Regions from separate parts of the Klebsiella sp. MISC125 genome, predicted to be linked through region 2. Evidence: riboswitches for the same ligand, from Rfam matches in the RefSeq annotation. Region 2 holds a riboswitch; the other holds the start of a gene.
The links. A riboswitch is a leader RNA that binds a small molecule or an ion and turns the genes downstream of it on or off. The one in region 2 is predicted to bind cobalamin.
Positions count from the first base shown of each region.

Region 1: linked by a shared signal. The riboswitch ahead of btuB (TonB-dependent vitamin B12 receptor BtuB) and the one ahead of ACMYSL_RS05880 (cobyrinate a,c-diamide synthase) in region 2 are both predicted to bind cobalamin.

Region 1 covers NZ_CP180448.1:6,056,484-6,061,474, forward strand. Annotated here, with positions in the region: gene murI (glutamate racemase) at 1-201, opposite strand, end outside; gene btuB (TonB-dependent vitamin B12 receptor BtuB) at 146-2,029, opposite strand; cobalamin riboswitch at 2,097-2,278, opposite strand; gene trmA (tRNA (uridine(54)-C5)-methyltransferase TrmA) at 2,395-3,495, shown strand; gene ACMYSL_RS28370 (YijD family membrane protein) at 3,544-3,903, opposite strand; partial or broken gene fabR (HTH-type transcriptional repressor FabR) at 3,919-4,553, opposite strand; gene sthA (Si-specific NAD(P)(+) transhydrogenase) at 4,750-4,991, shown strand, end outside.
Region 2 covers NZ_CP180448.1:1,235,931-1,240,921, reverse strand. Annotated here, with positions in the region: gene cbiD (cobalt-precorrin-5B (C(1))-methyltransferase CbiD) at 1-911, opposite strand, end outside; gene ACMYSL_RS05890 (cobalt-precorrin-8 methylmutase) at 908-1,540, opposite strand; gene cbiB (adenosylcobinamide-phosphate synthase CbiB) at 1,551-2,510, opposite strand; gene ACMYSL_RS05880 (cobyrinate a,c-diamide synthase) at 2,507-3,886, opposite strand; cobalamin riboswitch at 3,983-4,145, opposite strand; gene pocR (transcriptional regulator PocR) at 4,436-4,991, opposite strand, start outside.

The sequences.
Region 1 (4,991 bases), 1.5 Mb from region 2:
AAACTCTTCGCTTTTCTCACCGTATGGAAAAGCGACGTTATCGAAAGCGTAGATGTAATGGAGTTCCGGCAGGAGATGCCGAATCTCATTATATACCGACAACCCACCGACGCCGGAATCAAACACCAGCACGGTGGGACGTGGTTTAGAAGGTGTAGCTGCCAGACAAGGTGTATTCCCGTCCTGCAGTTGAGTAGCCATATGCTGTCTCGTAATCTTTATCGAACAGGTTGGCTATTTTACCACGAACTGTCAGGTGTGAGGTGACAGGATATGACAATCCGACATCCCATAGGCTTACGCCACCCAGTTTAACGCGACTAGAGGAGCCTGTTGTCTCATCATAGTCGTTGTCATAGCGCTGACCCAGATATTGGTAAGCGATATTCCAGCCGAGGTCATAAACCTGCCCGGTGACTTCATACTTCACCTGCTGTTTCGCTCGGCGAGCAAGAACCTGGTTGGTTTCATCGTCACGAGGATCAGTATATTGCAGCGTCAGGTGATGCTCTACCGGGCCAGTCGTGATGTTCCCTGTCCACTCCAGACCTTTAATGGTGGCCGACTTCACATTGATATACTGGTTGACGTTGTTCGTGCTTTTATAATCAATCAGGTTTTGAATTTCATAGTGGTATGCTGAGATTTTCCAATCCAGTGGCCCCGTAATCCCATCAATTCCCGCTTCCCACTGTTTAGACTCTTCCGGTTTTAGATCCGGGTTTGCTGCAATACCTGAATAATATTGCGATGCATAACGCGTCGCGCCGAATTGCTGCCCTAAAGATGGCGCCAGGAAGCTAGTACCATAAGAAAGCGTTGCGCGATAACCATCAACAAATTCCCAGCCCGCCGCAGTTTGCCACGTGCCGTGCCAGCCGAACTGCTCATCGTGATCTTCACGACCCGAGGCTTCCAGCGTGACGGTATTGATCTGTTGCTGCCCGGTCAAATAAAGCCCTGTGGTATCGCGTTTGTAGATATCAGATTTCGTCGTACTGCTGGAAGTCAGCTTTTCCTGTTTCCAGTCAACACCACCGCTTACTGAACCATGTCCTACTTCAAAGTTGTTACCCCACTGAATATAACGCTGTTCCATGTCATCCAGCGTAGCATCACCCGCATAGCGGCCAAGGTTGCTACTGTAGTTATAATTTTTAAGGTGCTGATAGTTCGCAATTAGCTGAGAGGAATAGATGCCCGAGTTATAACGCAGTCCAGTGTCCCAGGATTGGTTATAGTTCTGACTCTCGTCGTTACCAGCAGGAGAACCATACATCGTATCCTGATCGTAATCGTTGTTAGCCGTGTATCCATAACCACGGAAGAAACCCGAGAAACTCTCGTCAAACTTGTGCTGTACGGCACCCCAGAACAGTTTGTTGCGATAACCATCACGGTCGCTGTCGCCGCTGTAAGGGGAATCTGGTTTGACGTTGAAGCCCTTGGCCGTCTGATAGGCGCCTGCCGCCGTCACCATCGTGTCGCCAAAACGTTTATTTACCGCTCCATCATAAGTCTGGTAGCCATTCGACCCCATCCCGGCATTGATCTGCGCGTGTTCATCGTCACTCATGGTAATGATGTTGACCACACCACCAATCGCCCCCGAACCGTAAACAGCAGAACGCGGCCCGCGGATATACTCAACACGCTGCACCAGGGATACCGGAATCTGGCTAATGTCAATGGCGTTACCAATACCTGCCCGCGCCATTGGGATCCCATCAATCAGCACCAGCACATGACGTGCTTCCGTACCGCGAACGTAGAGAGAAGAACTGCTCCCCATCCCGCCGGTCTGCGAAATATCCACCCCCGGCAGGCGACGCATCACATCATTAAGATCTTTTGACTGCCAGCGCTGAATATCTTCCCGCGTAACAACATCCGTTGGCGCAAGGACCGTATTGACCGGCTGTTGAAAACGGTTTGCCGTCACCACTAACGTATCTGAATTGCTGTCTTGCGCCCAAGCGGAAAATGCCGTGACGGACAGGGCCGTCATCAGCGAAGCCTTTTTAATCATTTTAAAAGCATCCGTAATATACAAAGGATGCCGCCGGCTGCTATCAGTAGTACGCGATGATAGAAACCAAATGCGACGTGTTCCGGCAGGTCTTCGGGCTTGGGGTGTGTTATGGATGAAGACTTCCCGCTAAACCACCGCAGTGTCTGCATAATGCGCTCATCCCACTGTTCCTTACCGCTGCGCGTCAGCTCCAGATTTACACTGGATTCCCTATTAACACATAGGACCGGTAACATGATGCTATAATTAGAAACATATAGATGTCCAGACTTCTATCGTTATATTTCTGAATATCATCAGAGCTGGACATCCCCGACACTTTCCCTACAATCCCCGCGTACTTATTTTATTCAGGATGCATCATGACCCCCGAACACCTTCCTACCGAACAATATGAAGCGCAGCTGGCAGAAAAAGTCGTCCGTTTGCAGAAAATGATGGCCCCTTTTGCCGCCCCGGTTCCGGAAGTGTTTCGTTCACCGGTCAGCCACTATCGTATGCGCGCAGAATTCCGCATCTGGCACGATGGCGATGACCTGTACCACATCATGTTTGATCAGCAGACCAAATCCCGTATTCGCGTCGATACCTTCCCGGCGGCCAGCGAACTGATTAATCAGCTGATGACCGCAGTAATTGAGGGCGTGCGCGACAATCTGGTGCTACGCCATAAGCTGTTCCAGGTCGATTATCTGACCACGATGAGCAATCAGGCCATCGTGTCGCTGCTGTACCATAAAAAGCTCGACGACGAGTGGCGTCAGCAAGCAGAAATCTTCCGCGATGCGCTACGCGCGCAAAATCTGAACGTGCATCTGATTGGCCGCGCGACTAAGACCAAAATCGAGCTGGATCAGGACTATATAGATGAGCGTCTGCCGGTCGGCGGGCGTGAAATGGTCTATCGCCAGGTTGAGAATAGCTTCACCCAGCCAAACGCGGCGATGAACATTCAAATGCTGGAATGGGCTGTCGAATCAACTAAAGGCGCAACCGGTGATTTGCTTGAGCTGTACTGCGGTAACGGCAACTTTTCTCTGGCGCTGGCGCGGAATTTCGAACGCGTGCTGGCAACGGAGATCGCCAAACCGTCCGTGGCGGCGGCGCAATACAACATTGCGGCTAACCATATTGATAACGTGCAGATTATCCGTATGGCGGCAGAAGAGTTCACCCAGGCGATGAACGGCGTGCGGGAGTTTAACCGTCTGCAAGGTATTGATCTGAAAAGCTATCAGTGTGAGACGATTTTTGTCGATCCACCGCGCAGCGGGCTGGATAGTGAAACGGAGAAAATGGTGCAGGCCTATCCGCGGATCCTGTATATCTCCTGCAATCCAGAAACCTTATGCAAGAACCTGGAAACGCTCAACGAGACGCACGAAGTCACGCGCCTGGCGCTGTTCGATCAGTTCCCATATACCCATCATATGGAATGCGGCGTACTGTTAACGAAGAAGTAGATGTCAGTAACCCGGCAACATCATGGTTGCCGGGAAAATTCAGCAGAATTACTCCGCAACCGCGCTCTTACGGTTACGCACCTTGTAGCCGATCCAGAACACCATAATCACCGACAGTACGGCCGGGAAGAAGTTAGAACCGATGTCCGGATATTCCGCACGCACTACGGTGCTATAAAGCAGCACGCCAAGAATGAAGCACGCGGCGGCCAGCCCCGGTAAACCCACGGGCATACTGCGGTTTTGATAGCGCTGATGCAGACAGTAAACCGTCAGCACTAACGATAAAATCGGGAAAACAGAAAATGAGACTACTGAGCTGAACAGCGCAGCGAAGGTTCCATTAATGGATAACCCTGCGATCAGCGCCAGCAGCAGCGTACCTTTATCTTGAACTGAGTGTTTCATTGCTCGTCCTTCACGTTATTCGGAATGATTTGATTTTTTTCTTGTTCACGGCGATACCAATAATACGCGCCTTTCGAGATCATTCTGAGCTGGAGTACCAGTCGCTCTTCAAGCTGTCGACGCAATTCCGGGCTTACATCCAGAGCCTCGGCGCCAGCACTAAATACGATGGTGACCATAGCTTCAGCCTGCGCTTCAGTAAAGGCGCGCGGCATGTGGTTTTCGATTTCTAAATAGTCAGCAAGTTCCGCGATAAAATGCTGAATTTCGCGGGCGACTGCGGCACGAAACGCGGCGGACGTACCAGAGCGCTCACGCAACAGCAGACGGAAGGCATTTGGGTTATTGCCGATGAACTCCATAAAGGTAGAAACGGAAGTGCGAATCACACTGCCGCCTTTAGCAATACGCTGTCGCGCCTGGCGCATCAGCTGGCGTAGCATAAGCCCGCTTTCATCTACCATCGTCAGACCGAGTTCATCGACGTCACGAAAATGTCGATAGAAGGACGTCGGGGCAATCCCCGCTTCCCGCGCAACTTCACGCAGGCTCAAGCTGGCAAAACTCCGTTCAGCACTTAGCTGGCTAAATGCGGCTTCCACCAGCGAACGCCGGGTTTTTTCTTTTTGTTGCGCTCTTACGCCCATCACGTTGTCTGAATCCTTCCAAAGGCCCTGTCGGCACTATACCAGAGATTAGAACTAATCGGTTTACACTGGATTGTGAATGATTGTTTACGAGCTGTTTCTGCTTTTATGACGCAAAAAAGCACAACGATAATTGGGTTAAAGCCCACCGAATGTTATCATCGTGTTTATTTTATGTATAAAACAGGTGAGTAATGCCATGTCACACTCTTGGGATTATGATGCAATTGTGATTGGTTCAGGCCCTGGCGGAGAAGGTGCTGCTATGGGGCTGGTGAAACAGGGAGCACGCGTTGCCGTCATTGAGCGCTACCATAACGTCGGCGGCGGTTGTACCCACTGGGGCACCATCCCATCGAAAGCCCTCCGCCATGCCGTTAGCCGTATTATTGAATTTAACCAGAACCCTCTCTACAGCGACCATTCCCGTCTTCTTCGTTC
Region 2 (4,991 bases):
CGCAGCAGCTCCAGCGGCGCGCCGAGCAGCGCCATGTGCGCGACGAGCGTTTCCATCCGCGCATCGGCAATATGGCTGTGGGTGTGGAAAATACCTGCGGCAATTTTAATCAGCTTGCCGGGATGGCCGATCAGCACAATCTGGCGGAAACCAAGGCGCACGGCCTCTTCAATCATGTAGCCGACAAAGTTGCTCATGGTGACCACCACCTGAGAATCAATCCCCATCTGCTCGCGAACAAAGCGCTCGCCGTGGTTACCCGGCACCAGCACCACGCGATCCAACCCCGCCGCGCGTTTGATCTCCAGCTCTAGCGACAGCGAACGCTTCCAGCTCTCCTCCGACATCGGCGTGACGATCCCGGTGGTGCCGATAATTGAGATGCCACCTAAAATACCGAGCCGTGAGTTGTAGGTTTTCTGCGCCCGCTCCTCGCCCTCCGGTGCGAAAATTTCTACCGCCGCCCCGCGCGATGGGCCAATCGCTTCGCGCACCGCTGACTCAATGGTGTGGCGCGGAGTACGGTTAATTGCCGGACTGCCGATGGGCAGGCCAATCCCTTTGCGCGTCACGGTGCCGACGCCTTCACCGCCGCGCAGGGTGATGTCGCCGGAGTCATCAAGAGTCACACGAGCAAAAATCATCATCCCGTGGGTGGCATCAACATCGTCGCCGCCGTCTTTACGAATCGCGGCAATCGCCTGCTGTCCTTCGACGTGCGGCGACTCGACGTTAAGACACAGCGTCACGCCGGACGGGGTAATAATCGAGACCTGATGAATCAGATGCTGGCGCATCACCATCAGCGCCGCGACTTTTGCCGCCGCCGTCGCGCAGGAGCCGGTGGTATAGCCTTTACGCAATGCCTTGCCGTTGTGCCACACCGGGGAGTCGAAGGATTGCTCGCTCATCGCGCCCCCTGCTGGTGATACAGAATGGCGTTGACGATAGCCGCGGCGACGTTGCTACCGCCTTTGCGACCCAGGGCTGCAATGGCTGGCAGGTTGCTTTGCGTCAGGGCCTCTTTCGATTCCGCCGCGCCGACGAAACCAACCGGCACGCCAATCACGCCGTTCACCGCGACATCATGCTCAAGCAAACGAAACAGCGCGGTGGGGGCATTGCCGAAAACAAACACCTTCTCGCCCTCTTCGGCCACCGCGATGTCAACCGCCGCCATCGAGCGGGTCATCCCCTGCGCTTTCGCCTCAGCCACTACGCGCGGATCGCTGATATAGCAGCGGCACTCGCCACCGGATTTAGCCAGCAGGGTTTTATTAATCCCGGAGAGCGCCATGGTGGTATCGGTATACAGGGTGCAGGGCTGGCTCAGGGCTGCGCTGAGGCGCTCAAGAACATCGGGTGAAAACCACAGAATATCCAGCCAGTCAAAATCGGCGGTGGTGTGGATCACCCGCTTGATAATGGCTTCATGCAGCGGGCTGGCAAAGCGGTAGTCCGGGCGAGTTTCTGCAATAATGTCGCCAATAATGTCGAAGCTTTTCGCCTCAATCGCCTGTGGTTGCTGGATATAGTGCATTTATTTGTCCTCAGGCCACGCCAACCAGCCAGTACCGCGTCGCCATAAACAGCGCCAGTGCCAGGGTCGAGGCTACCCACATCAGTCGAATCGTTCGGGAAATATCGTCTACGGCAATGTCGCGCGTCGCGTCGCCAATCCACGGCTTCTCCACGCGCTGACCAAAGTAATCATTGGGGCCGCCAAGCTGAATGCCGAGCGCCCCGGCAACCGCCGCCTCTGACCAGGCGCAGTTCGGGCTGCTGTGGTTGTAGCGATCGCGCCAGCCAATACGCAGCGCGCGGTCGCCCGCTTCACGGCAGAGGAAAGCGGCCAGACTGATAAGCAGCCAGCTCAGACGAGCAGGAATAAAATTGGCGACATCATCATGGCGGGCGCTGACCATACCGATGGCGCGGTATTTTTCATGTTTGTAGCCAACCATCGAGTCGAGGGTGTTGACCGCTTTATAAGCCATCGCCAGCGGCGCACCGCCCAGCAGCAGAAAGAAGAGCGGCGCGATAATGCCGTCAACGGCGTTTTCCGCCACCGTTTCCACCACCGCACGGTTAATCTGCTGCGGCTCAAGTTGCGAGGTGTCGCGCCCGACAATCCACGACAGCTTGACGCGGCTTTCCGCCAGATCGCCCGCGCGTAGCGGACGCTCAACGTCCCGCGCCGACTGCGCCAGACAGCGCCCGGCCAGCACGGTGAAGATCATCCACACCTCAACCACCCAGCCAAGCCACGGATGAATCATCTGCGCCAGCGTCAGCACGCCCCAGGAGATACCCCACGTGAGGCCGACCACGATGACCCACATCACCCCGCCGCCGACGCGTAAAGCAAAGTCGCTGTGGCAGTAGCGGCGCACGCTGCGCTGAACGGCGGAGATCAGGTTGCCTATCCAGCGCACCGGATGCGGCCAGCTCTGCGGGTCGCCAATGATAAAATCGAGGATCCAGGCCACGCCCCAGGCCAGCAGCGTCATTGGGCGCTCCTTGCGGCAGCCAGCCAGTGGTTGAGCATCGCCGGACGCTGGGCAAAATGCAGATGCAGGTAGCTGGCAAAAGTGTTGCCTACCTGCCAGCCCCCCGACCACTGCTGAAGCGTCAGGCCGTCGCGCACTTTACGGCAGGCCAGCACCGCCGGGTTTTCCGGGATAAAATCTGAGTAGTGAAACTCGTGCCCGCGTAGGGTTTCGCCGGGTGCTGCCAGCAGCGTTTGCCGCATCGCCCTCGCTTCGCAGTAGCCAAAGCGGGTGAGCCGTTTGCCCATCTTGCTGTGGCCGGGAATAAGATTGGCCATCGGGTAAATTTCACCGCCGGCGTCTTCAAGGGTGCTGCCGAGATACATCAGCCCGCCGCATTCGGCATAGATAGCCACTCCGCGCCGATGCGCATCCCGCAACTGCGCCAGCATGGCGGTATTGGCTGCCAGCGCGGCGGCATGAATTTCCGGATAACCACCGCCAAGCCAGATCATCTGGCACGGCGGGAGTTCGCTATCATGCAGCGGGCTGAAGCGCACAATATTCACTCCGCAACGTTCAAGCAGGGTGAGGTTATCCGGGTAGTAAAAGTTGAAGGCTTCGTCGTCTGCCAGCGCCAGAGTCAAACCTGCTCCGGCATCAGGCGACGGTAGCGCAGGCCACTCCCCGGTGGGTAAAGCAGTAAGCTGACTGAGGGTAAGAAGTTGTTCAATATCCAGAGTTTGCGCCAGCGTGTGGGCAAAATCACGCCACGGCTGCTGGTTGACCAGCGATTCGCGGGCGGTCACCAGCCCCAGATGGCGTTCGGGCAAGGCCACGCCTTCCACTCGCGGCACGTAGCCGAGAACCGGCAGCGCGCAGTAGCGTTCAATCGCGCTTTTCAGTAGCTGATAGTGGGATTCGCTGTTAACGCGATTGACGATAACGCCAGCGATATTCAGACTGGGATCGAAGTGCTGAAATCCCATCACCGTAGCGGCAATGGAGGTAGATACCGCTTTGCCATCGACCAGTAAAATCACCGGGCAGCCGAGCTGTTTGGCCATCGCGGCGGTGCTGCAATAATTCGGGTCGGTGCCGTAGCCGTCATAAAGACCCATGACGCCTTCAATAACCGCGATGTCTGCCTGCTGCATCTGTTCACAAAACAGCGCATTGAGAACCGGTTCCGGGAGCATGAAGCTGTCGAGGTTACGGGAAGCAACGCCGCTGACGGCGGTATGCCAGCCGGTATCGAGATAATCCGGGCCGACTTTACAGGGCTGAACCCGCATGCCGCGCTGTTTCAGCAGGCTGAGCAGACCGAGCGTAACGGTGGTTTTGCCACAACCGCTGCCGGTCCCTGCGAGAATAAATGCATGCTGCCTGGCTGCCATACCCTGATCCTGTTCAGGGTGGTAGGGCTGTAGAGGTGCGCGTAAACCCAGTCTTTCGACTGTACGCATCTGAGCAACCCACTTCCCACCGAAGTTGTTGGTAGTCACCGACAGGCAGGTCTTCTGGCTTAGCGTCGTCCTCTCCCATCCTTCCCAATCTCGCGATCAGTGGTCAAATATGGGTTCGTCAGCATCACAGCAGCGGGGGCTGCGGGGGATTTACACCCCCTTCCCTGGCACCTGTCGGTTTTCTCGAGCGGGATGAGTCCTCACTCGAATAATTTCTGGAACATCTTACGGAGGCTGGATGGCTTCCGTCGTCTCTAATATCTAATTGCAAAATCTTTTCATTACGCCTGCGGCGACCTGAAAGCAATTTCTGATAACACTCTATCCCATCAAATAAATAAAAACTGGTGCAGCTTAGCGCTCTCTCATTATTAATTTGTTGCGCTATGACAATTTATTGCTCTGGATGAGAGTTTTTCATTTTATAATGAGGCAGATACGGGGGCATATCAAAAATCGGCAATAACAAAATATTGTCATTTAAAATGGTTCAGTTTGTGATCTGGCATTAATTTGTTGGCGATAAGCCTGCGGAGTCACCTGATAGGCCTGGCGAAAAACTTTGCAAAAATAGCTGGTTTGAGAAAATCCTAAATTCCGCGCAATGCTGGCGATACTCCAGTCGCTGTGACACAGCAGCTCTTTGGCGCTCACCATACGCTGATGGTTAACCCACGCGTTAAAGCCAATCCCCTGATATTTCTTGAACAGCTTACTGAAGTAGTACGGGCTGAGATAAACATGGGCGGCAACGTCTTCCAGGCGAAGCTCATCAGACAAATGGGCATCGATATAGCGCAGCGCCTTCTTCATTTTACTGTCATGGGGGCTGACGGCCCGGCTGGCGCGCGCGGGTTCAGGCTGCTGCGGATTGTCTTTAATCACGACAAAATTGAGCTGTTTTTTAAGGCAATTTTCTACTATTAGCTTGAGTAAATCGGCGGAAGCAATGACGCGCGAGTAGTCCATCTCCGGTACGTCGCGGAACGCTTTGACCAGCTCAGGATCGGTCTGCCAACGGTCATCGATGTTCAAA